Regions from separate parts of the Desulfovibrio diazotrophicus genome, predicted to be linked through region 1. Evidence: riboswitches for the same ligand, from Rfam matches in the RefSeq annotation. Region 1 holds a riboswitch; the other holds the start of a gene.

Region 1 (11,297 bases):
CCGGCGCAGACTTTTTCCTTGCCAGGGAATAAAATGCATCTCGTGATTCCCCTTTTTTCTTCCTTCAGGTTATGCGCCGGACTTCTCTTGGTCGGGGCAGGAACGCCCCTGCAAGAAGGGCGCGGTCCAGCAATCCCCATCGCGCTCTTGCTGTTTTCCGTTCAGGGGGATGCCTGCAGCGCTGAGGAGAAAAGTTTTTTGAAGGATGGGGGGCGTGGGGGGAAGGGAACTTTTGTTCACAAAAGTTCCCTTCCCCCCACAAAATCCAAATTTCCCCCTTACAGCTTCGCCGCCAGGCGGGCGCGGGCGGCGTGGTCCAGGAGGCGTTGGTTGGAGCTGCCGCGGAACTGGAGTTCCAGGTCGCGCAGTTCTTCCACATAGGGGCCGTCGATGAGCAGGTCGGTGAGGTCCAGGAGGCGGGCCGTCCAGGGGTCGGCGGCGGCGCGGCGGTGGAGTTCTTCAAAGGTGTAGCCCGTGAAGGTGACCACGGATTTGCCCAGGGCGTGGGCGCCGGCGGCCACGGGACAGAGGGCGTTGGCCTGGCAGAAGGGTTCGCCGCCGGAGAGGGTGACGCCGGCCAGTAGGGGATTTTGGCCCATCTGGTCGAGGGCGGCTTCGGCGGTGAAGAGGAAGCCGCCCTCAAAGCTGTGGGTCTGGGGGTTATGGCAGCCTTTGCAATGGTGCGGGCACCCCTGGGTAAAGAGCACATAGCGCAGCCCCGGCCCGTCCACTATGGATTCCTCCACAATGCCGGAGAGGCGTAGGGGCTGCGCTGCGTGTGGTTCAGGCATGCTTGACACGGTCGCGTTCTTCGGCGCGTTTGGCGTTGTTGAAGCGGTCGAGGGTGCCCACGAGGTAACCGGTGATGCGGCGGGTGCGTTCAAAGCCCAGGCCCTGGCCCACGAGTTTCTGGGCGGGTTTTACTTCCTCGAACAAGCGCGATTTCATCAGCATATGTATTCTCCTTGGTCTGCACTAAGGGTGAGGGTAGGGTATGTGCGTCCCCTGGGCCCTGCCCGGAGGGGACGGCCGCATCAGTCCCAATGGGGCATGTGCGGGTATTTTCTGCGCAGTTGGTTGAGCTTATCAAGGCTTACGCCCTCGCCTTCTTTGCGGCCGCAACGGGGGCAGCAATCGTTGATGACGCCCACGTAGCCGCAGACGGGGTCGCGGTCCAGGGGGTGGTTGATGGAGCCGTAGCCCACGCCCTGGTCGTGCATGTAGCGAATGATGCTTTCAAAGGCTTCGGGGTTTTTGCAGGTGTCGCCGTCCAGTTCCACATAAGTGATGTGGCCGGCGTTGGTCATGGCATGGTAAGGGGCTTCAATCTGGATTTTTTTGAAGGCCTTGATGGGGAAGTACACGGGTACATGGAAGGAATTGGTGTAGTAGTCCCTGTCTGTAATGCCGGGGATGCTGCCGTAGCGGGCTTTGTCCAGGGCCACGAAGCGGCCGCTGAGGCTTTCGGCCGGGGTGGCGATGAGGGTGAAGTTGAGGCCGGTTTTTTCCGACTCCTGGTCGCAGCGCTGACGCATGCGGCCGATGATTTTGAGGCCCAGGGCCTGGGCGTCTTCGCTTTCGCCGTGGTGCACGCCCATGAGGGCCTTGAGGGTTTCGGCCAGGCCGATAAAGCCGATGGTGAGGGTGCCGTGCTTAAGCACTTCGCCGATGCTGTCGTCCCAGTCCAGTTTGTCCGAATCGATCCAGATGCCTTCTCCCATGAGGAAGGGGTAGTTGCGGACTTTTTTGGCGCACTGGATTTTGAAGCGGTGCAGCAGTTGGCGGAAGACCAGGTCGATTTTGTCGTCCAGCAGGGCGAAGAAGCGGTCCACATCGCCGTGGGCTTCGAGGCCCAGACGGGGCAGGTTGACGGAAGTGAAGCTGAGGTTGCCGCGGCCGCAGGTGGTCTGGCGATCTTTGTCGTGCACGTTGCCGAGCACGCGGGTGCGGCAGCCCATGTAGGCTACTTCGGTGTTGTAGTCGCCCGCTTTGTAGTACTGCAGGTTGTAGGGCGCGTCCAGAAAGCTGAAGTTGGGGAAGAGTCGCAGGGCGGAAACCTCCATGGCCAGCTTGAAAAGATCGTAGTTGGGGTCTTGCGGATTATAGTTGACGCCTTCCTTGACCTTGAAGATCTGCACGGGGAAGATGGAGGTTTCGCCGTTGCCGAGGCCCGCCTTGGTGGCCAGCAGCAGGTTTCTGGTGGTCATGCGGCCTTCGGCGGAAACGTCGGTGCCGTAGTTGATGGAACTGAAGGGCACCTGCGCGCCGGCGCGGGAGTTCATGGTGTTGAGGTTGTGGATGAGGGCTTCCATGGCCTGGTAGGTGCGGCGGTCGGTATAGCGCAGGGCCTCTTGTGCGGCGTAGGCGTGGGCCTTGGCCAGCATTTCGGCCTGGTCCGGCGCAGCCGCGGCCATGCGGCGGCCGTAGTCCTCAATGGAGCCCATGCGGGGGCCTTCGCCCAGCCCGGTCTGGAGGGTCTCCACCAGCTCGCGGGCCGCTTCGGCGTCCAGCCCGGCGGCAATGCGCACATAGGCGCGCAGGGCGCGGCTGTATTCCTTGCGAAAGGTTTTGATAATGCCGCCAGCCATGGCAAAGTCGAAGTGGGGCACGCTCTGGCCGCCGTGCATTTCGTTCTGGTTGGCCTGGATGGCGATGCAGGCCAGGGCTGAGTAGCTTTCAATGGAATTGGGCTCGCGCAGGTAGCCGTGCCCTGTGGAAAAGCCGTTTTTGAACAGGGGGATGAGGTCTATCTGGCAGCACGTTTCCGTGAGCATGTAAAAATCTTTGTCATGGATGTGGATATCGCCGTTGATGTGGGCGGCCGAGGCGTCCTTGGGCAGGATGTAGTTGTCGATAAAGAATTTGGAGCCCTCGGAGCCGTACTTGAGCATGGTGCCCATGGCCGTGTCGCCGTCGATATTGGCGTTTTCGCGCTTGATGTCCTCTTTGAGGGCCGGGGAATAGGTCAGCTTTTTATAGATGTCCATGAGATACGTTTCCGCATTGCGGATTTTCGTATGCTCGGCGCGGTAGAGGATGTAGGCCTTGGCGGTTTTGGCGTAGTCGTACTGAATGAGGCTTTCTTCCACCACGTCCTGGATTTCTTCCACATGTTTGAGGTCGCGGTCTTCCAGTTTTTTGCAGACCTTTTCCGTCACGAAAAGCAGGTCCGTGGGGGACATGTCCTCCCCGCCCACGGCCTTGTTGGCTTTGGTAATGGCGTTAAGAATTTTGACCGAATCAAACGGCACTTCCGTGCCGTCACGTTTGATGATGCAGGCGGGCATGCACACGCTCCCAAATGAATGAGCCATGAAAAAAGTCCGGTCCGCATGGTGCGGGCGGGAGGAAGAGCTCCCCGCCGTGACGGCTCTTCTTCGCCTCTGGCAAAGGCCCGTTGCCAGGGGGGATAGTGGGTTGAAAGCAGGTCTTCCGGCTTGCCGGCCGCCCTTCGGCCTTCCCGGAAAAAATCCAGTGGCGCACGAGGAAAGGCGGCGTTTACAGCGGCTTACGGCGGCGGGTCCGCTCCCGCTTTACACGGGATTCCCTATTAAGCTCACGAGCGCTTTCAATGTCTAGAAAGTTTCAAAAGAATACCGTTCTGTCAATGCAGGTCCGCAAAAAAGCCTTCCAAGGCTCAAAGGAACAGTGTTGTTTCTTTGATAATTTTTTTTGCGTCCATAGTCTTGTTCGTTCTTGCACAAAAAACGGGGCGGGTTTGGGGACCGCCCCTGTGTCTGCGGTTGTTTTGGGGCCGCAGGCAAAAATCCTTTTGACAGGGAGCACCATAGCGCGACGGAGCGGGTTTTTCAAGGCTGCGGCATGTGCGGCAAACCCGCGCCCCGCGCCAACTTCTTCAGTAATATATGGAAAATATTTGATTATTTTTTTTGAATCTGGAAGGTGGTGCGTCCGCCAAGGTCTTGTTGGGCGGTCTGTGTATGGGGGCTCTGCAAGCCCGGCGGGCGTTGCGTGGCGGCCGGAAGCAGCCTTCCGGCCCGGTTCCGTTGTACGGGACGGCACTGACCGGCACCGGCGGTGGGGCCGTAAGAGGCGACAGGTCCAAAGGGGTTGGCCAGGGAGGTTGGCCAGAAGGGTTGCGCGAGGGTGGGGGCCGGAAGGGGCCGGTTGCGGCCCCTTCCGTTATTTTTGTGCGGCAATGAGGCTACGCGCCCGTGGCGGCCGCTTCGTCCACAACCCAGATCAGGTCGCCGAAGCCTGGCCGGACCATCTGGGCGGGCAGCGTGGGCTGGGCCAGCAGGTTGAGGGCGCGGGAGAGCACGTCGTGTTTTTCGCCGCCCGTAACCAGGAACATGCAGCAGCGGGCATTGTTGATGACCGGCAGGGTCAGGGTGAGCCGGTCGGCCTTGCGTTCCGGCACATACTGGTCAATGACCAGGCGCTTGCGTTCGGCCAGCGCCGGAGAGTTGGGGAAGATGGAGCCCGTGTGCCCGTCTTCGCCCATGCCCAGCAGCATGAAGTCAAAGCGGGGCAGATCCTGCGGGCCCAGGCTGAAGTCCGTGCGCAGCAGCTGTTCGTATTTGCGGGCGGCCTCCACGGGATCTTCTTCGCCGCGCATGCGGAAAAAGTGGGTGGCGGGCACATGCCCCAGCAGTTCGCGGCGGGCCAGGCCATAGTTGCTGTCCTGGTGTTCGGGGCTGACGCAGCGTTCGTCCACCCAGAAGAAGGTCATTTTGTCCCAGGGCAGGCGGTCGGCCCAGTCCCGGCCTGAAAGCAGGCGAAAGAGGGGGATGGGCGTCTGCCCGCCCGAAAGGGCGATTTTGAACACGCCCCGCTCGGCCACGGCTTCTTCGCAGGCTGCGGCCAGAATGTGGGCCGCGCGTTCGGCCATGGCGGCCGGGTCTTTATGGATGTGCACCGTCAGGTGGATGGAACGGCTGAGGCCCGACATGTTGACAGCTCCTTGAAAATTTGATTGTTGCCGGGGGCTTTCCTGCGCGGCGGCGGTAAGGGCCCGGCGCGCCGGGCGGCATGGAGTATGGCACAGAAGCCAGCGGGAGGAAAGTCGCGCTGCCCCGCCTTTAAAAATAAAAGCCGCGTTCCGTCCGCTCCGTCAGGGTGGCCCGCCCCGGTGACGGGCCGGCGTCCTCTCTGCGGCAATGGGGCGACGCGCACCCGCGATCAGCGCAGTTCTTCCTCCTGGTCCGGCAGATCCGTGATATGCAGCACCTCGCCGTTGGCCAGGCCTAAGGTCTTCCAGATAGGCCTGCAGGTCAGTGCGCCCGCCGCGCGCACTTTCTGCCCCGTGGGGCTTGCGGCGTCCAGTTCTATGGTCCAGCGGTGGTCCAGGGCTTCGCCGGGGGGGGTGGGCTGTACGACGTTGCACTGGCGGCGCAGCAGTTCCCGCCCGTCCAGATCCAGCACCGCAGCCTCAAAATTCATGTTGTTGACGCGCGTGGCGCCGTTGTTGCGGGCCCGCAGGTGCAGCACCAGCAGCAGCGTCTTGCCGTCCGAAAGCGTACCCGCCTCGGCCGTGCAGTCCTGAATGGGAAAATCCTGGTAAAAACGCGCGGTAACGGCGGCGTTTTTTTCCTCCACCTTCTTGCGTCGGGCCGCCATGCGTTCCAGCTGCGCGGCGCGGAACTCCCGCACCAGTTGAGCGCTGTTGACAATACGGCGGATTTTCCAGCTCTCCACAGGGGTGCGCTCCAGTTCTATAAGCAGGGTAAACGTGCGGTCCAGCAGAGGGTGGTGCACGGTGGCCCGCACCAGGGCGACGGTATCGCCCGCTGTCTGCAGGCTGCAGCTCGCGGCCAGCTGGGTGTAAAAGTCCTGCGGCAGCACATAGAGCGGCGTTTTCAGCCGCTGGGCCAGGTCCGGAGTTTCCTTTAGGGGCTCTTCCTTGATCCGGGCCTGGCGGAGCAGCGCCGTCTGGATCAGGTCGCTCAGGTCGGTGATCTGTGCCGGCCCCGGCCGCGCGAAGGGATAGCTCTGCGCCGCCACCACGGCCAGCTGGTTGCCCAGAGCGTTGAAATCCACCAGGTTGGCCAGGGCCGACAGGTCTGCCGGGTGCAGGGCGCCCTTTAATTCTTCAAAGGCATGCGCGGCCGTCTGACGGAACTGCCAGTAATTCCAACCGATATAGCCGCCCAGGGCCGTCACCAGCACCGTAAGCGCAATGGTCAGGGGCAGAAGGTGCCGCCGCACAACGGCGGCGGCATCGTGGACAAAAGCCGGAGGCGACAGGTGGGGCAGCTTCATGGTGTGCGCGTCCGGGGGTTGGAGGGCAGGGACGTGCGGGGGCCATATTCCATAACCGGTTCCGGCCTGGGCAGGCGGCCGGGCTTGAGCCGCAAAGGCAGAGGCGTGACGCGGCCGGGCGGGGCCAGGTCCAGGCGGATGACGCCCCAGGCCCCCAGGGGCAGCCAGCGTGGGCCAGAGCCGCGTTGTACGGCCTCGCAGCAGCCCCCTCGCCAGAAGCCGCGCGGCAGGACCAGGGCGCTGCCGCCGTGCAGGCGCCCCGCAGCCAGCCTGCGCATCTGGCGCCACAGCGACCACCAGCAGCGGGCCGTGCCGGGCCAGGGCTGTTTGCGTCCCGTAAGACGGTGCACGGCGTAGGCCGGTGAGGCTGCATTCCAGAAGGTTACGGCCAGCCCGCGGGCCGTGACGCGCAGGGCTTCGGCCAGCATTGGGGCCGTGTCGGCCAGGGCTGCCGCGTCCAGGTGCAGTACGCACCAGTGGAAAGCGTCGTTCTCAAAGGGCAGGTGGTCGGCGGCGGCGGCCAGCACTTCCACACGCGGGCCCAGGCGGGCGCAGGCCGCAGCCCGCAGTTCCGGGGCGCGTTCTGTGGCGGTGACGTCAAAGCCGCAGTTCCAGAGCAGGGGCAAAAAAACGCCGTCGCCGCAGTTGACCTCCAGCAGCTGGTGTTCCCGGCGTGGCCAGACGGCCAGACTGTGCTGGAGAAGGTCTTTCTGGGCGTTGCGCACAAAGCCGCGCGCGGGCGCTGCGTCCAAAGATTTCATCGCTGCCGCCTTGCTGGTCCCTGTAGGCCATACTGCCGCAGTATGGGGCACGCGGGGCCAAATGGCAAGCCCCGCGCGCGGCCGCAGAGCCCCCTACAGAGCGGCCACGGCCTCTATTTCTACCTGTGCGCCCAGGGGCAGGGCGGCCACCTGCACGCAGGAGCGGGCCGGGCAGGGCGCGGTGAAATATTGCTTGTAGACTTCGTTAACAGCGCCAAAGTCCTTCATATCTGTAATGAACACCGTGGTTTTGACCACCTGGGCGGCGTCGAGCCCGCGCGCCTTGAGCAGGGCCAGGACGTTTTTGCAGGCCTGGGCCGTCTGGGCGGCCACGTCGCCTTCCGCCAGTTTGCCGGTGGCGGGGTCCAGGGGGATCTGGCCCGAAAGAAACATCAGTCCGCCCGCGCAGACGGCCTGACTGTACGGCCCCACGGCGGCGGGGGCTGCGGCGGTGCTGACCACTTCCTTGTTCATAGTGTGTTCCTTGCTGCAAAAGGGTATGTCCTGCGGGCGCTGCCAACGCGCTTCGGCCCGATGGGGTCGGGTCGCCACGGCCCGCCATCGTCCAAGAGTCGCACAGCCCGGCGCGGGAGTCAAAGCTCCGGCGGCCTTGAAAAAGCGCGCGCCTGCGGCTATGGTCGGCAAAACCGCTGCCGCGCCCGTGCGGACGGCGGATGACGGAAAACAGGGAGCATCATGAGCAACGAACCGGACAAGATCATCTATTCCATGATCCGCGTCAGCAAACGCCACGGCCAACGCGAAGTATTGAAGGATATTTCCCTTTCCTACTTCTACGGGGCCAAGATCGGCGTGCTGGGGCTCAACGGAGCGGGCAAATCCAGCCTGCTGAAAATTCTGGCGGGGGTGGACCAGGCCTTTGAGGGCAAGACCGTGCTGGCCCCGGGCTACAGCCTGGGCTACCTGGAGCAGGAACCTCTGGCCGGTGAAACGCGCACCGTGCGCGCAGTGGTGGAAGAGGGCGCGGCCGACCTGGTAGCCATTGCCCGCGAATTTGAAGAAATCAATGCTCGTTTCGCCGAACCTATGGAACCGGAGGAAATGGACGCCCTCATCGCCCGTCAGGCGCAGGTGCAGGAGCTCATGGACGCCAAAAACGTCTGGGATCTGGATTCCCGGCTGGAAATGGCCATGGACGCCCTGCGCTGCCCCCCCGGCGATATGCCCGTGGACCGCATCTCCGGCGGCGAGCGCCGTCGCGTAGCCCTTTGCCGGCTGCTGCTGCAGAACCCCGACATTTTGCTGCTGGACGAACCCACCAACCACCTGGACGCGGCCTCGGTGGCCTGGCTGGAGCGCTATCTTTCGTCCTTCCCCGGCACGGTCATTGCCGTGACCCACGACCGGTATTTTCTGGACAACGTGGCGGGCTGGATTCTGGAGCTGGACCGGGGCCGGGGCATCCCCTGGAAGGGCAACTATTCCTCATGGCTGGAGCAGAAGCAGAAGCGCCTGGCCAATGAGGACAAAACCGAGGCCCAGCGCCAGAAAACGCTGCAGCGCGAACTGGAATGGGTGCGCATGTCGCCCAAGGGGCGGCACGCCAAGGGCAAGGCCCGGCTCAATGCCTACGAGGCTATGCTCTCCCACGAAAGCGAACGCCGCGCGCCCGACCTTGAAATTTACATTCCGCCGGGACCGCGCCTGGGCAAGAGCGTCATTGAGCTGGATGGCGTGCGTAAAAGTCTGGGCGACCGGGTGCTTATGGACGGGCTTACGGCCGTCATCCCGCCGGGAGCCATTGTGGGCATTGTGGGGCCCAACGGCGCGGGCAAGACCACGCTTTTCAACATGCTGGCCGGACGGGAACAGCCCGATGCCGGCACGTTGCGCGTGGGCGAAAGCGTGCGCTTCGCCTATGTGGACCAGGGACGGGAATCCCTTACCCCCGGCAAGACCGTGTACGAGCTCATCAGTGAAGGCCGCGAAACCGTGACCCTGGGCGGCCGCGAGGTCAACGCCAGGGCTTATTGCACGCGCTTCAACTTCCACGGCGCGGACCAGCAGAAAAAGGTGGACGTGCTCTCCGGCGGAGAGCGCAACCGTCTGCACCTGGCGCGCATGCTCAAATCCGGGGCCAACGTGCTGCTGCTGGACGAACCCACCAATGATATTGACGTGAACACCATGCGCGCCCTGGAAGACGCCCTGGACAACTTCGCGGGCTGCGTGCTGGTCATCAGCCACGACCGCTGGTTCCTGGACCGCGTGGCCACGCACATCATGGCCTTTGAAGATAATGCCGAAGTAGTCTTTTTTGAAGGCAACTACACGGACTATGAGGACGACCGGCGTAAGCGCCTTGGTAAGGAAGCGGACACGCCCCACCGTCCCAAGTTCCGCAAGCTGACCCGCTGAGCTTCGGGCGCGGCCCGGACCGGCGGCGTACAGGAGAAACGTCATGACCCACCTGTTCCCCTCACAAAGGCCCGGCAACGGTCGCGCCCGCTCCCCGCTGGGCCGCATTGCGTGCGGCCTGGCCGCGCTGCTCCTCTGGGCCGCACCCGCCTTTGCCGTGGAAAGCCCCACGGCCCCCACGCCGCCCGCCAGCGTGCTGTTGTCGCCTTCCGGCGCACTGCTGGAGGTGGCGCATACGGCCCCCGTCCTTACAGAGAATGGCCGCAGCGTGCTGCAGTTCGTCCTGCCCGGCGGCGCGCGGGATCTGGACGTGCGCGTGCCTGGGCAGGTGCTGACCAGCTGGAGTACGAGCCCCTTGCCGCTGGCGACCGGCGGCGCGCTGGGCAAACAGCGGGCGGAACTGGAACACGGCGTGCGCGCGCTGGCCGGCAAGCTGGAGGCCGTCAAGGCTCGGCTGGCCCTCTGGCAGGGCGACACGCGCGGCCTTTCCGTGCAGGAATTGGCCGAACGCGACAAGCGCCTGAGTGATACCCTGCCCAACCTGTCTTATGAAAAGGCCGATCTGGAATACCGTCTGACCCTGGCGCAAGAGGCTCTTAAGCAACTGCCCCAGGCTCCGGATCTGGGGCAGCTGGTGTCCGTGGTCCTGCAGTCGCCGGTGAGCGAAACGGCCCTGCCCGTGCGCTACAGCTACAGCCTTCCCAATTGCGGCTGGCGGCCCGTGTATACCTTTGAAGCCACGCCAGACGCGGTCAGGGACGCCAAGACAAAGGTGCGTCTGCTGGCCGAAGTTTGGCAGTATTCCGGCATGGACTGGAGCAAAGCCCGGCTGACCCTGGCCAATGGCGCTGCCGGCCCGCGCGAACCCGCGCCCCTGCCGCGCTGGGTAGTGGAGGCCCGGCCCCAGCCCCAGCCTTTGGCCGCGCTCCGCACGGGCGAGACGCTGAGCTTTCCGGTGGTGGGGGCCGCCAAGGCGGACGCCGCCCCTGTGCGCCACGACGCGGGCGGGGTTTATGCCGTCTGGACGCCCAAAACCCCCGGCCTGGACCAGGGCAAGACGCGCCTGCTGCTGGCGGAGGACGTCTGGAAGACGCCCCTGCAGTGGGTGGCCCGGCCTACCGGCGGGCAGGGCCTGGTCTGGCTGCGGGCGCAGGCCACGCCCCCTGCGGGCACGGCCTGGCCCGACGGCGCGGCGGAATTTTTCATGGACGGGCAGCGGGTGGGCTCCGGCCTGTTCCAGCCGCGCGGCGCAACCACAGAACTCTTTTTCGGCCCGGACCCGCGCGTCAGCCTGCGCGTGACGGCAGACAGCCGGGGCCGCGGCGAAAGCGGCTTTGTAGGCAAGACCCGTACCTGGACCTGGGCCTGGACCTACGAAATCATCAACGCGCGTAAACAGGCCGTGCCCGTGCGGCTGGAACGCCCCCTGCCCGAAATTGTGGACAAGGACGTGCGCCTGAACACCAAAAACACCCCCCAGGCCAAGGAAGAACCCGCTGAACACCGGCTGGTCTGGGAGCTGGAAGCCCCTGCCGGGGGCAAGGCCACAGTGCGGCACGAACTGACCCTGAGCGCCCCGGCGGATATACCCCTCGCGCCGGTGGCCCCGTAGGCGACGTCCATGAAGGCGCTGGGGGCCGTGGCGGCGGTCCTGTGCACGTTCTTCTGGTCCGTTGCGGCGGGGGCTGCCCCTGTCGCCTCTGCCGCAACGGCCGGAGCGCCCGTGGCGGCGTCCCCTGCCGCGCCCGTCGTTGTTGACCCCTGGGCGGAACAGCCCTGGGATCAGCGTCGGGCTTTGCCCAATGACAGCCGTCCGCCGAAGCGGCGCGAGCCTTTGCACATGCTGCCGCCCCTGCCCACGGACCCCGCCGCCGTGGGCATGGTCCGGCGGGTGGCCTTGCCGGACGGGCCCAAGGTGGCGGCCCTGACCTTCGA
Region 2 (11,297 bases), 790 kb from region 1:
GACGATGGGGCGGAAGTCTGCCTTATGGGCTGGGTGCAGTACCGGCGCGACCACGGCGGGCTGATTTTTGTAGACCTGCGTGACCGCGAGGGTCTTACTCAGGTGGTCTTCAGCCCGGACATGGCCCCGGCGGCTCACGCCAATGCGCACATTCTGCGCTCGGAATACGTGCTGGCCATCAAGGGCAGGGTGCGGCCCCGCCCAGAGGGCATGGTCAACCCCAACCTGGTTACGGGTCAGATCGAGGTGGTCGTCTACGAATGGAAGCTGCTCAATACCTCCAAAACGCCGCCTTTCCCCATTGAGGACCGTTGCGATGCGGGCGAAAATCTGCGTCTGGCCTGGCGCTATCTGGATCTGCGCCGACCGCGCATGCAGGCCAACCTGCGTCTGCGCCACCGGGTGGCCCAGTGCGTGCGGCGGTTTCTGGACGAGAACGGCTTTACGGAGGTGGAAACCCCTGTGCTCACCAAGTCCACGCCCGAAGGGGCGCGGGACTTTCTGGTGCCCAGCCGGCTGAATCCCGGCGAATTCTACGCCCTGCCCCAGTCGCCGCAGATTTTCAAACAGCTGCTCATGGTGGCCGGTCTGGAGCGCTATTTTCAGATCGTGCGCTGCTTTCGTGATGAAGATCTGCGCGCCGACCGCCAGCCGGAGTTCACCCAGGTGGACATGGAGATGAGCTTTGTGGATGAAGAACAGGTCATGGCCGTGGCCGAGGGCCTGATGGAACGCGTGTTCCGCGAGGTCATGGGCCTGGAGATTCCCCGGCCCTTCCCGCGCCTGACCTGGGACGAAGCCATGAGCCGCTACGGCGTGGACAAGCCCGACACCCGCTTCGGGCTGGAGCTGGTGGACGTGACCGCCATTGTGCACGGTTCCGGCTTCAAGCTCTTTGCGGCGGCCCCCCTGGTCAAGGCCATGAAGGTGCCCGGCGGCGAGAGCCTGAGCCGTAAAGAAATTGACGGCTTTACTGAATTTGTGAAGATCTACGGCGCGCAGGGCCTGGCCTGGATCAAGATCAAGGCCGACGAATGGCAGTCGCCCATTGCCAAGTTCCTTTCTGCAGAAGAACGCCAGGGCATTGCCAAGGCTCTGGATCTGCAGGCGGGCGACATTGTCTTTTTTCAGGCCGGCGATCCGGCCATGGTCAACGCCGCCCTGGGCAATCTGCGCGTGCATCTGGCCGGGCGTCTGGGGTTGATTCCCGAAAACAGCTTCAATTTCCTTTGGGTGACGGATTTTCCCCTCTTTGAGTATGATGCGGAGGAAAAGCGCTACGTAGCCTGCCACCACCCCTTTACCGCGCCCGCGCCCGGCCATCTGGAGCTCATGCGCGAGGATCCGGCCAAGGCCCGCGCCCGCGCCTATGATATGGTGCTCAACGGCAACGAGGTGGGCGGCGGCTCCATCCGCATCCATACGGGCGAAGTGCAGCGTCGCATGTTTGCCGCCCTGGGCTTTTCTGCGGCGCAGGCCGAAGCCCAGTTCGGCTTTCTTATTCAGGCCCTGGAACAGGGCGCGCCGCCCCACGGCGGCCTTGCCTTCGGCCTTGACCGCCTTATCATGTTGTTGACAGGGGCGGGCAGCATTCGCGACGTCATTGCCTTCCCCAAAACCCAAAAGGCCACCTGCCTCATGACCGAGGCGCCTTCTCCCGTGTCGGCCAAACAACTGCGTGAGCTGGGGTTGCGCCTGCGCGAACAGCCTGCCCCGGCGGAGCAGCCAGCCCCGCAGCCAAGCTGACGCGCTGCAAGAAGGGCCAGGGGGCTTGTCCCCCGGGGCCCCCGCTTTCGGGATGCGTACGCATCCTTATGCACGGCGGCCATTGCTTTTCCGCTGCCTGTCGGCGGGAAGGACAATGGCCGTACCGCCTCGCGGGTGTGCCGCCACAAGGATACTGCCATGCTACTGGACATTGTGACTTACCCGGACCCGCGCCTTAAAGAGGTCTGCGCGCCCATTCAGGAAATAACGGAGGATATCCGCCGCCTGGCGGCGGATATGCTGGAAACCATGTACGCCGCGCCCGGCGTGGGTCTGGCCGCGCCGCAGGTGGGCCGCAATATCCGCATGCTGGTCATGGACCCTTCCGTGCAGGATGGCGAAAAAAATCCCCGCGTACTGATCAACCCCGTGCTCGCCCTTTCGGGCGAAGAAGTGCGCAGCGAGGCCGAAGGCTGCCTTTCCGTGCCCATGAATTACCGGGCCGACGTCAAACGCATGAGCAAGGTGCACCTGACCGCCACAGACCTGGATGGCAAGCGCATTGAAGAAGACCTGGAAGATTTTCCCGCCATTGTGCTGCAGCACGAATACGACCACCTGGACGGCATCCTGTTTATCGACAAAATCAGCCGCCTGCGGCGCAGCCTTTACGACAGCAAGGTAAAAAAGTGGCTCAAGCGCAAAACTGCCGCCTAGTGTTCATGGGCACGCCGGACTTTGCCGTGCCCACCCTGCGCCGTCTGGCCGTCTGGCCGCGCGGCAGCCTCGTCGCCGTCTACACCCAGCCGGACAGGCCCGCCGGGCGCGGCCACAAGCTCAGCATGCCGCCCGTCAAAAGCGCGGCCCTGGAACTGGGTCTGCCCGTCGAACAACCGGAAAGTTTTAAGGATCCCGCCGCCGTGGCCCGTCTGGCCGCCTACGCCCCGGACGTGCTGGTAGTGGCCGCCTACGGCCTGCTGTTGCCCCAGTCTGTGCTGGATCTGCCCCGTCTCGCCCCCCTTAACGTGCACGCCTCCCTTTTGCCCCGCTGGCGCGGGGCAGCGCCCATCCAGCGCGCCATTATGGAGGACTGGCAGCCCGATGCCCGCACAGGCGTTTCCATCATGCGTGTGGTGCGCCAACTGGACGCCGGTCCGGTATACGCCAGCGCCTCCCTGCCCCTCAATGACCACACTGCAGGCAGCCTACACGACGCCTTGGCCCAACTGGGCGCAGACCTCCTGCCCCAGGTGCTGGACGCCCTGCTGGAAGGCCGCGCCACAGCGGAGGAACAGGATGCCGGCCGCGTCACCTACGCCGCCAAAATGGGCAAACAGGATTCCGTCATTACCTGGAACCGCCCGGCGGTGCAGGTGCACGCCCATATCCGCGGGGTCACGCCCTGGCCCGGCGCGCGCGTAGTCCTGCACTTCAGCGGTCAGGACAAAACTTTTCCCTGCACTCTGGCTCCGGGCAGGTTGGCCGAGCCCTGCCCCGGCGTCAGCCCCGGCACGCTCGACCATGCGGATGACACGCTGCGCGTGGCCTGCGCCGACCGTTGGTACGCCTTGGGCGCGCTGCGTCCCCAGGGCCGCAAGACCATGTCCGCCCGCGACTTTGTCAATGGCGCGTTGCGCGGCCTGCGGCCCGGACCCTGCGGCTTGGTGGAACAGGGGGAATAAAAAATCTGCCTCCGGCTGTGCCGGGAGGCGCGGCTCCGGCATTCCGCTTTCGGGCGCGTGGCGGCAATGTGGGGCATTTTTTCTTCTGTACAGGGTACGTCAGCGGATTTTTCTGGAAAGAGAAAATTTTTTGCGGGGTGGGGCGTAGGCGAGGTTCGCGTTTTTCCAGCGAGCGCTCCCGCAGCCTCTTTTTCCCGCGCTGGATGAGGGTCTATGGCGTTTCTGCGCAAGTCTCCGTATTCCTTGCCGCCGGCGCAGTACGGCGGCGCGCGCAAGCGGGTCTTCATCGGGCTCATGTTGGGTTCGTGTCTGTTGCTGTGCCTGGCGCTGGCAGTGTTTTTGATTTTGCCCTGGACGGGGTTTCTGGGGGTGCGGCACTGGCTGCCGGCAGTGAGCGTCAGCGTGGCGGCGGCGGCCATGCTGGCGGTTTTGGGGCTGTGCCTGAGCCTGGTTTTTCATATCTATACGGGGCGGCCTTTGCCGGGCGGCGGCGGCGTGCGGCACATGACGGTGCGGCTGTTTTTTCCGCTCATGGAGATGCTGGCCAAGCTGGTGGGTCTGGACCGGGCGGCGGTGCGGCGGTCGTTTGTCAAGGTCAACAACGAAATGGTGCTGGCGGCGCGCGAACCGGTGCGGCCGGAGCAACTGCTGGTGCTCTTGCCCCACTGTCTGCAGCGCAGCGCCTGCCCACACCGGTTGATGCACAATGCGGACCACTGCCGCCGCTGCGGGGCCTGCCCGGTAGGGGCGCTGCTGGACCTGCGCGACGCCTACGGGGTGCGGCTAGCCATTGCCACGGGCGGCACCATTGCCCGGCGCATCGTGGTCCAGGCCCGGCCGCGCTGCATTATTGCCGTGGCCTGCGAACGCGACCTGACCTCCGGCATTCAGGACAGTTACCCTGTCCCTGTGTTTGGCGTGCTTAACGAGCGGCCCCACGGCCCCTGCCTGGACACTTTGGCGCCGCTGGACGCCATTGAGGCCGCCATCAGGCTGTTTCTGGGGCTGGGCCCTGCGCCGGGCCGGATGGTTGCCGGGTCTGTGGCGGCGGCAGGCAGCGCGCCGGGGAGCAAATAATGGGTTTTCCAAAAGGGTTCGGCAAGTTGCGGGTTACGGCCCGCAATGCGGCTTTGCGGACTTTGCTGCTGACGGACGCGGGTATGCCCGTGCAGGCGGCCCTGGATATGGCCTTAGGTGCGGCCCCGCACGCCCCTGCGGGACAGGCTGGCAGTGCAGCCTTTGGCACGGCTTTGGCGGCGCGGGACCGGCATTTGTGCGCAGAACTGGCTTACGGCTGTCTGCGGGCGGAAATCCGCATTGATTATGTGCTGGGACGGGTATTGCCCAGGCCAGGAGGTCTGCCGCGCCCCTTGCGGCACATTTTGGCTTTGGGGGTCTATGGACTGCTGCTGCAGGACAGAACGCCCCCCCACGCCGTGCTGCACGAGGCCGTGGAACAGGCGCGGACCCTGTACGGACCACGGCTGGCCGGTCTGACCAACGCCGCGTTGCGTTCCGTGCAGCGCTTGGGAGAAGCCCCGCGCCATGAGGATTTTTACCGTCAGGGGGCGGCGGACCCGCTGGGCGCGCTGGCCCTGTTCTGCGCGGCTCCGGACTGGCTGGCCCGGCTCTGGGCGCGGGCCTATGGCGAAGCGGACGCGGCCCTGTTGTTGCGGCGTTCCTGCGGCCGCCCCTGGAGTGGACTGCGGGTCAATGCCCGCCGCCCTGAAGGCGCCGCCTTGCTGACGGCCTTGCGCGCCCTGCCCGGCGCGGCGGCCGTGGGCGATTGGGGCGTGGCCTTGGGGCCGGGGGAGCTGCCGGAAAGCGTGATGGATCGGCCGTTAGCCCACTGGCAGGCCCAGGGGGCGCTTTCGTTTCAGTCCGCAGGGTCGCAGCGCGTCCTTGCGGCCTTGGACCTGTACGCGCTGGAGGGCCCGGTGTGGGACATGTGCGCGGGCTACGGCGGCAAAACTGCGGCTTTGCTGGAGCGCGGCGTGGCCGTGGGCCTTTGTACGGACAGCAGCTTCGGGCGACTGCGGGCCCTGCCGGGGCACTGCGCTCGTCTGGGTCTGCACCTGCCGTCCGTGTGCCTGCCGCCCGTGTGCCTAGCGGACGCCGCGCGTCCGCCCCTGGCCCGCTGGCCCGGCTCTGTGCTGCTGGACGCGCCCTGTTCCGGCCTGGGCGTGCTGGCCCGTCGGCCGGACATCCGGCGTCGGGGGCCGGAGCGCCTGGCGGCGCTGACCGCCCTGCAAGGCCGGTTACTGGAGCGGGCAGCTGCCTTGCTGGAGCCTGGCCGCTGCCTGGCCTACATCACCTGCACCCTCAACCCCGACGAAAACGAGGGGGTCGTGGCAGGCCTGTTGCGGCAACATCCCGACCTGCGCCTGGAACAGCGCTGGCAGACCCCTCACGACCATCCTTGGCTGGAAGGCATGTTTGGCGCGCTGCTGCGGCGGCGGGCATAGGGCGAATACTTTGCGGGGGAGGGGACTTTTTTACTAAAAAGCGTCCCCTCCCCCGCACGTTCTTCCTCGCAAAAACTTTCCCCTGCCGCAAGGCGGGGGAAAGTTTTTGCAGGGTGCAGAAAGGATTTGTTACTGCTTTCTGGGTTCCTTGGTCAGGTCGTCGGAGGCGCTTTTGGCGTGCTGCACCAGCAGGGCGCGGGCGCCGGGCACCTGGCCCAGACCCTTAAGGTTGGCGGTCACCTTGAAGCCCGCGGCCTTGAGCTGAGAGGCCCAGGAATCGGCTTCGTCTCCGGCCAGGTCGTTGCGGGCATGGTCGCCGGCCACCAGCATGAGCGGCGCGATGACCACAGACTTGACCTTGGCGGCCTTAAGTTCTTTGAGCAGGTCGTCGAAGCTGCGTTCGCCTTCTACTGTGGCCATGAAAACATGTTTGTCCTGGTTGTGGAACAGGGCGCGCACGCCTTCAAAGGTCAGGCCGGCGCGGCCGTGTTCCTGGCCGTGCCCCATGAGGACAAGGGCGGCGTTTTTGCCGCGCAGGGCCTTGGTGTCCTCAAGAATGGCGGAGGCCAAGGCCTGGGCGTCGGCTTCAGATTCAAGCATGGGGCGGCCCAGATAGACGGCCTCAAAACGGCCGGGATTTTTTTGCAGGTCAATGAGCACGGCGCGTTCCAGAGCGGAAAATTCTTCGCCGGCCATGACGTGCAGGGACTGCACGCGCACTACTTTTACGCCGTCTTTGGCGAGTTTGGCGAGGCCGTCGCTGATGCCGCCCACAGGGCGGCCCTGAGCGGCGATTTTTTTGCGGATGATCTGCGAGGTATAGGCCCAGACCACAGGCTGGCCGGGGAAGGCCTGTTTAAACTCCTGGTCCACGGCCTGCATGGCGGGCAGGGCTTCGGGCACGCTGGTGCCGAAGGCCACCAGCAGAACGCCCTGCTGGGGCGCGTCGGCGGCGTGGGGCGCGGCGGGCGCGGCCAGGGCCGCAAGGAGCAGGAGCAGAAGCAGGAACAGACGGGAGCCCGCAAAGGGCGAAAAACGCGGCATGGCAACCTCCTCAATGGCGCGTTGACAGGTTGAAAAAGGGCATAAACGCCCAGCGGGTATTCGGACTTGAGGGGTTGGCCTCGGCTTCGCCTTCACCGCTTGCGCGACTGGCTGTCGCGCGCCTGCCGGGCTGCCCGACGGACGCGAAGAAGCCTTGTACCCTCTTACCGCAGCGCGACTGTTTCCGATTTGCACGGAATTCCCCGCAGCGCAAAACAGACCGTCTTTGCCGAAACATTTCAGCAAGGACGGCGCAATGCCGGGGCGCATGGCGCCGCATAAACGCGCCCGCGCCCGCCTGACGGACGGCCGCGGGCGGCAGCCTTCCGGGCACTACAGGCGTGACTGTTCTTACCGCAGAGGATACCAGGCCGGGGCAAAAGTCAAGGCCGGCGGCCTGCGCTGGAGCCGTTTTTTTGGCTTCCTGTGCCCATTTGCGCGGATTTTCCCTTGTTCTTTTGGTAAAATCCTGCTACTAAGTCAACCTCCCTGGTTGGGGGAAATCATGTTTGGAGGCTGGACATATGGCAGGTTTGGAAACCGGGCACGACAGCGAAATCAATTTCGAAAGCGCCCTTGAAAACTATCTCAATCCCGATTTTGGCGACCTTGAGGAAGGCTCCATCACCAAGGGCGAGATTGTCCGCGTGGACGACGACACGGTGCTGGTGGACGTGAACTTCAAGTCCGAGGGGCAGATCCCCGCGGCAGAGTTCCGCGATCCCGCCGGCAACATGACCGTCAAGGTGGGCGACAAGGTGGACGTCTATGTGGTTCGCAAGAACGAAAACGACGGCACCATCACCCTTTCCTTTGAGAAGGCCAAGCGCATGCAGGTCTTTGACCAGCTCGAGGCCGTACAGGAGACCAACAAGGTCATCAAAGGCCACATTGTGCGCCGCATCAAGGGCGGCTACACGGTGGATATCGGCGGGGTGGAGGCGTTTTTGCCCGGTTCGCATGTGGACCTGCGCCCGGTGCCCGATATGGACGCCCTGGTCAACCAGGAGTTCGAGTTCCGCGTGCTCAAGATCAACCGTCGCCGCAGCAACGTCATTGTTTCGCGGCGCGTGCTGCTTGAGGAAGAGCGCGACTCCAAGCGGCAGGAGCTGCTGCGCACCCTGGCCGAAGGCCAGATTGTGCAGGGCAAGGCTAAAAACATCACCGAATATGGCGTGTTTGTGGACCTGGGCGGTCTGGACGGCCTGCTGCACATCACGGACATGAGCTGGAAGCGCATCCGCCATCCCAAGGAAATGATCACCATCGGTCAGGATCTGACCCTCAAGGTGCTTTCCTTTGACCGTGAAACCAACAAAGTTTCTCTGGGCCTCAAACAGCTGGTGCCCGATCCGTGGCAGGACATCTCCGCCCGCTTCCCCGAAGGGGCCAAATGCACCGGCAAGGTCACCAATCTGGTGGACTACGGCGCTTTTGTGGAACTGGAGCCCGGCGTGGAAGGCCTGGTGCACATCTCTGAAATGTCCTGGACGCGCAAGCTGCGTCATCCTTCCCAGATGGTCCACACCGGCGACGAGGTGGACGTGGTCATTCTGGGCGTGGACGGCGACAAAAAACGCATCAGCCTCGGCATGAAGCAGGTGCGGCCCAACCCCTGGGAACTGGTGGCCGAAAAGTACCCCGAAGGCACCATCCTTGAGGGCGTCATCAAGAACATTACCGAATTCGGCATGTTCATCGGCATTGAGGACGGCATCGACGGCCTCATCCACGTTTCCGACATTTCCTGGACCAAAAAGGTGCGCCACCCCAACGAGCTGTACAAGGTGGGCGACACCGTGCAGGCCAAGGTGCTGACCGTGGATCAGGAAAACGAAAAGTTCACCCTGGGCGTCAAGCAGCTGGTGGACGACCCCTGGGGCCATGTGCCCAACACCTACCCTGTGGGCTGCACGGTCAAGGGCATTGTGACCAACATCACCGACTTCGGCCTGTTTGTGGAGGTTGAAGAAGGCATTGAAGGCTTGGTGCACGTTTCCGAGCTTTCCAGCAAAAAAGTCAAGTCGCCTGCTGAAATGTACAAGGAAGGCCAGGAAATTCAGGCCAAGGTCATCCATGTGAGCGCCGAAGAGCGCCGCCTGGGGCTTTCCATTAAGCAGATCAAGGACGAGGACGACCGCCGCAAGCCCAAGGAATTCCATTCCGGACCGCAGGAAGCGGGCCAGAGCCTGGGCGATCTGCTCAAGCAGAAGTTTGAAGAAAGCGAAAACAACAGCTAGACCGCAGCGGCGCGCCACCGGCGTGCCACCGGTGCAGAACATATCCAAGAGGCGCGCCACCGGCGCGCCTCTTGGCATACCCCCCCTTTCTTCATCTTTTTTCCCGCCCCGCGCGCCCCGCGCGCCCGTCGCAACTACAGCCAACGCCGCAGGAGGTCTGCATGTCCCCCCACACCATCGGTTCCCGCATCAGGGTTTTTCGTGAAGAGCGCGAGATGGACCTGCCCACCCTGGCCCAGCATACGGGCTTGGCCGAAGCGTATCTGGAAAAGCTGGAAAACAATGCCATCTACCCTTGTATCGGCCCCCTGCAAAAGGTGGCTCGTGCTCTGGGCGTGCGGCTGGGCACCTTTTTGGACGACCAGTTCAGCCGCGACCCCATTGTGAGCAGCATCCAGAATGAAGGCGAGGCCGATGAGGCCCTGCATACCGGACGCATTCCCCGGCCCAGTTATGTCTATCACGCCTTGGGCAAGGGCAAGAACGACCGTAATATGGAGCCCTTCCACATCCGTATTTTTCCGGACGGCGGTGAGCGCAAGACGACCTCGCACGAAGGCGAGGAATTTATTCTGGTGCTCAAGGGTCAGCTTCTGGTGGTGTACGGACGCGAAGCCCATATGCTCAAGCCCGGCGAAACCATCTACTACAATTCCATTGTGCCCCACTATGTGGGCGCGGCCGGCGACGAGCCAGTGGAGATTCTGGCCGTCACCTACAATCCCTAGAGCATTTAACACTTGAAATGCTCGCTTGCGACAGGCAAGAGCCTGCCTTCTCGCATTTCGTGGCAAGGATTTTCAAGAAAATTCTTGCAGAGCAGTTAGCTCATTTCATTCGCTAACTGCTCTAGACAACGCCATTCCGGGGCCTTTGCCCCGCGCAACGGCAGCGGCGTAAACTCGATTTACTGATCCCCCATAAGGATGCCTCAGGAGGAAAGCATGGACGAAAAAGTGCGTGAGCGCCAGGCGCAGTTTGAGCTGCGCGAGTGGACCCTGGGGCAGATTCTGGACCACACGGTGGCGCGGTATCCGGACAATGAGGCCGTTGTCTATGCGGACCGCAGCTACCGCCAGACCTGGCGTGAATTCGGGGAAATGGTGGACCGTTTTGCCAAGGGGCTCATGGCCCTGGGCGTGGAAAAGGGCGAAAAGGTGGCGGTGTGGGCCACCAATGTGCCCTACTGGGTGGCCCTGCAGTTTGCCACAGCCAAGATCGGGGCTGTGCTCATTACAGTGAACACCAACTACCGCGAGCACGAGCTGCGCTATCTGCTTACCCAGTCCGAATGCGAGAACGTCTTTCTTATTGATAGCCTGCGCGACCACGACTATCTGGAAACCTTCTACCGCATTGCCCCGGAGCTGCGCTTTCAGTCCCACGATTCTTTTGTCTGCAAAAATCTGCCGCACCTCAAGCGGGTTTTTTTTCTGGGTGCTGAAAAGCACCGGGGCATGTATTCCGTGCCTGAGGTTCTGGCGCTGGCCGATATGGTGGACGACGCGGACTATCTGGCCCGTCAGGCCTCCCTGGACCCCTGGGAGGCCATCAACATGCAGTACACTTCAGGCACCACGGGTTTTCCGCGCGGGGTCATGCTCACGCATGTGGGCGTGGGCCTCAACGGCTACTGGATAGGCAAACACCAGAATTTCGGCCCCAACGACCGCGTCTGCCTGCCCGTGCCCCTGTTCCACTGCTTTGGCTGCGTGCTGGGCGTTTCGGCCTGCGTCAACCACGGGGCCACCATGGTCATCCTGGAATCCTTCAATGCGCTTAAGGTGCTGGCCGCTGTGGACAGCGAACACTGTACGGCCCTCTATGGCGTACCCACCATGTTTCTGGCCGAACTGGAACACAAGCTCTTCAAGCGTTTTGACGTCTCTCACCTGCGCACAGGCATCATGGCCGGATCCGTCTGCCCGGAACCTCTCATGCGCCGCGTGGTGGAGGACATGAATATGAAAGAGATCACCATCTGCTATGGCCTTACGGAAGGCTCGCCGGTCATGACGCAATCGGACATCCACGACCCCCTGCCCCTGCGCTGTGAAACCGTGGGCTGCGCCATGCCCGGCATTGAGGTGCGCGTGGGCGACCCGCAAACCTGCGAGGAACTGCCCCGCGGCCAGGTGGGCGAAATCCTTTGCCGCGGC

The links. A riboswitch is a leader RNA that binds a small molecule or an ion and turns the genes downstream of it on or off. The one in region 1 is predicted to bind cobalamin.
Region 2: it holds a riboswitch for cobalamin, as region 1 does, so the genes downstream of both, J7I12_RS09075 (sirohydrochlorin cobaltochelatase) here and J7I12_RS05670 (anaerobic ribonucleoside triphosphate reductase) in region 1, are expected to answer to the same signal.

What each region holds. Positions count from the first base shown of each region.
Region 1 is NZ_OX346397.1:1,303,600-1,314,896, reverse strand. Features, by position in the region: gene nrdG (anaerobic ribonucleoside-triphosphate reductase activating protein) at 279-791, opposite strand; gene nrdD (anaerobic ribonucleoside-triphosphate reductase) at 784-954, opposite strand; gene J7I12_RS05670 (anaerobic ribonucleoside triphosphate reductase) at 1,035-3,287, opposite strand; cobalamin riboswitch at 3,406-3,585, opposite strand; gene pgl (6-phosphogluconolactonase) at 4,166-4,912, opposite strand; gene J7I12_RS05660 (translation initiation factor IF-2) at 5,143-6,222, opposite strand; gene J7I12_RS05655 (class I SAM-dependent methyltransferase) at 6,219-6,983, opposite strand; gene J7I12_RS05650 (RidA family protein) at 7,077-7,457, opposite strand; gene ettA (energy-dependent translational throttle protein EttA) at 7,680-9,362, shown strand; gene J7I12_RS05640 (DUF4139 domain-containing protein) at 9,406-10,974, shown strand; gene J7I12_RS05635 (polysaccharide deacetylase family protein) at 10,984-11,297, shown strand, end outside.
Region 2 is NZ_OX346397.1:2,095,900-2,107,196, forward strand. Features, by position in the region: gene aspS (aspartate--tRNA ligase) at 1-1,746, shown strand, start outside; gene def (peptide deformylase) at 1,906-2,424, shown strand; gene fmt (methionyl-tRNA formyltransferase) at 2,397-3,389, shown strand; gene J7I12_RS09065 (DUF116 domain-containing protein) at 3,603-4,466, shown strand; gene J7I12_RS09070 (RsmB/NOP family class I SAM-dependent RNA methyltransferase) at 4,466-5,854, shown strand; gene J7I12_RS09075 (sirohydrochlorin cobaltochelatase) at 5,984-6,898, opposite strand; cobalamin riboswitch at 6,933-7,134, opposite strand; gene J7I12_RS09080 (30S ribosomal protein S1) at 7,423-9,138, shown strand; gene J7I12_RS09085 (helix-turn-helix domain-containing protein) at 9,300-9,866, shown strand; gene J7I12_RS09090 (AMP-binding protein) at 10,083-11,297, shown strand, end outside.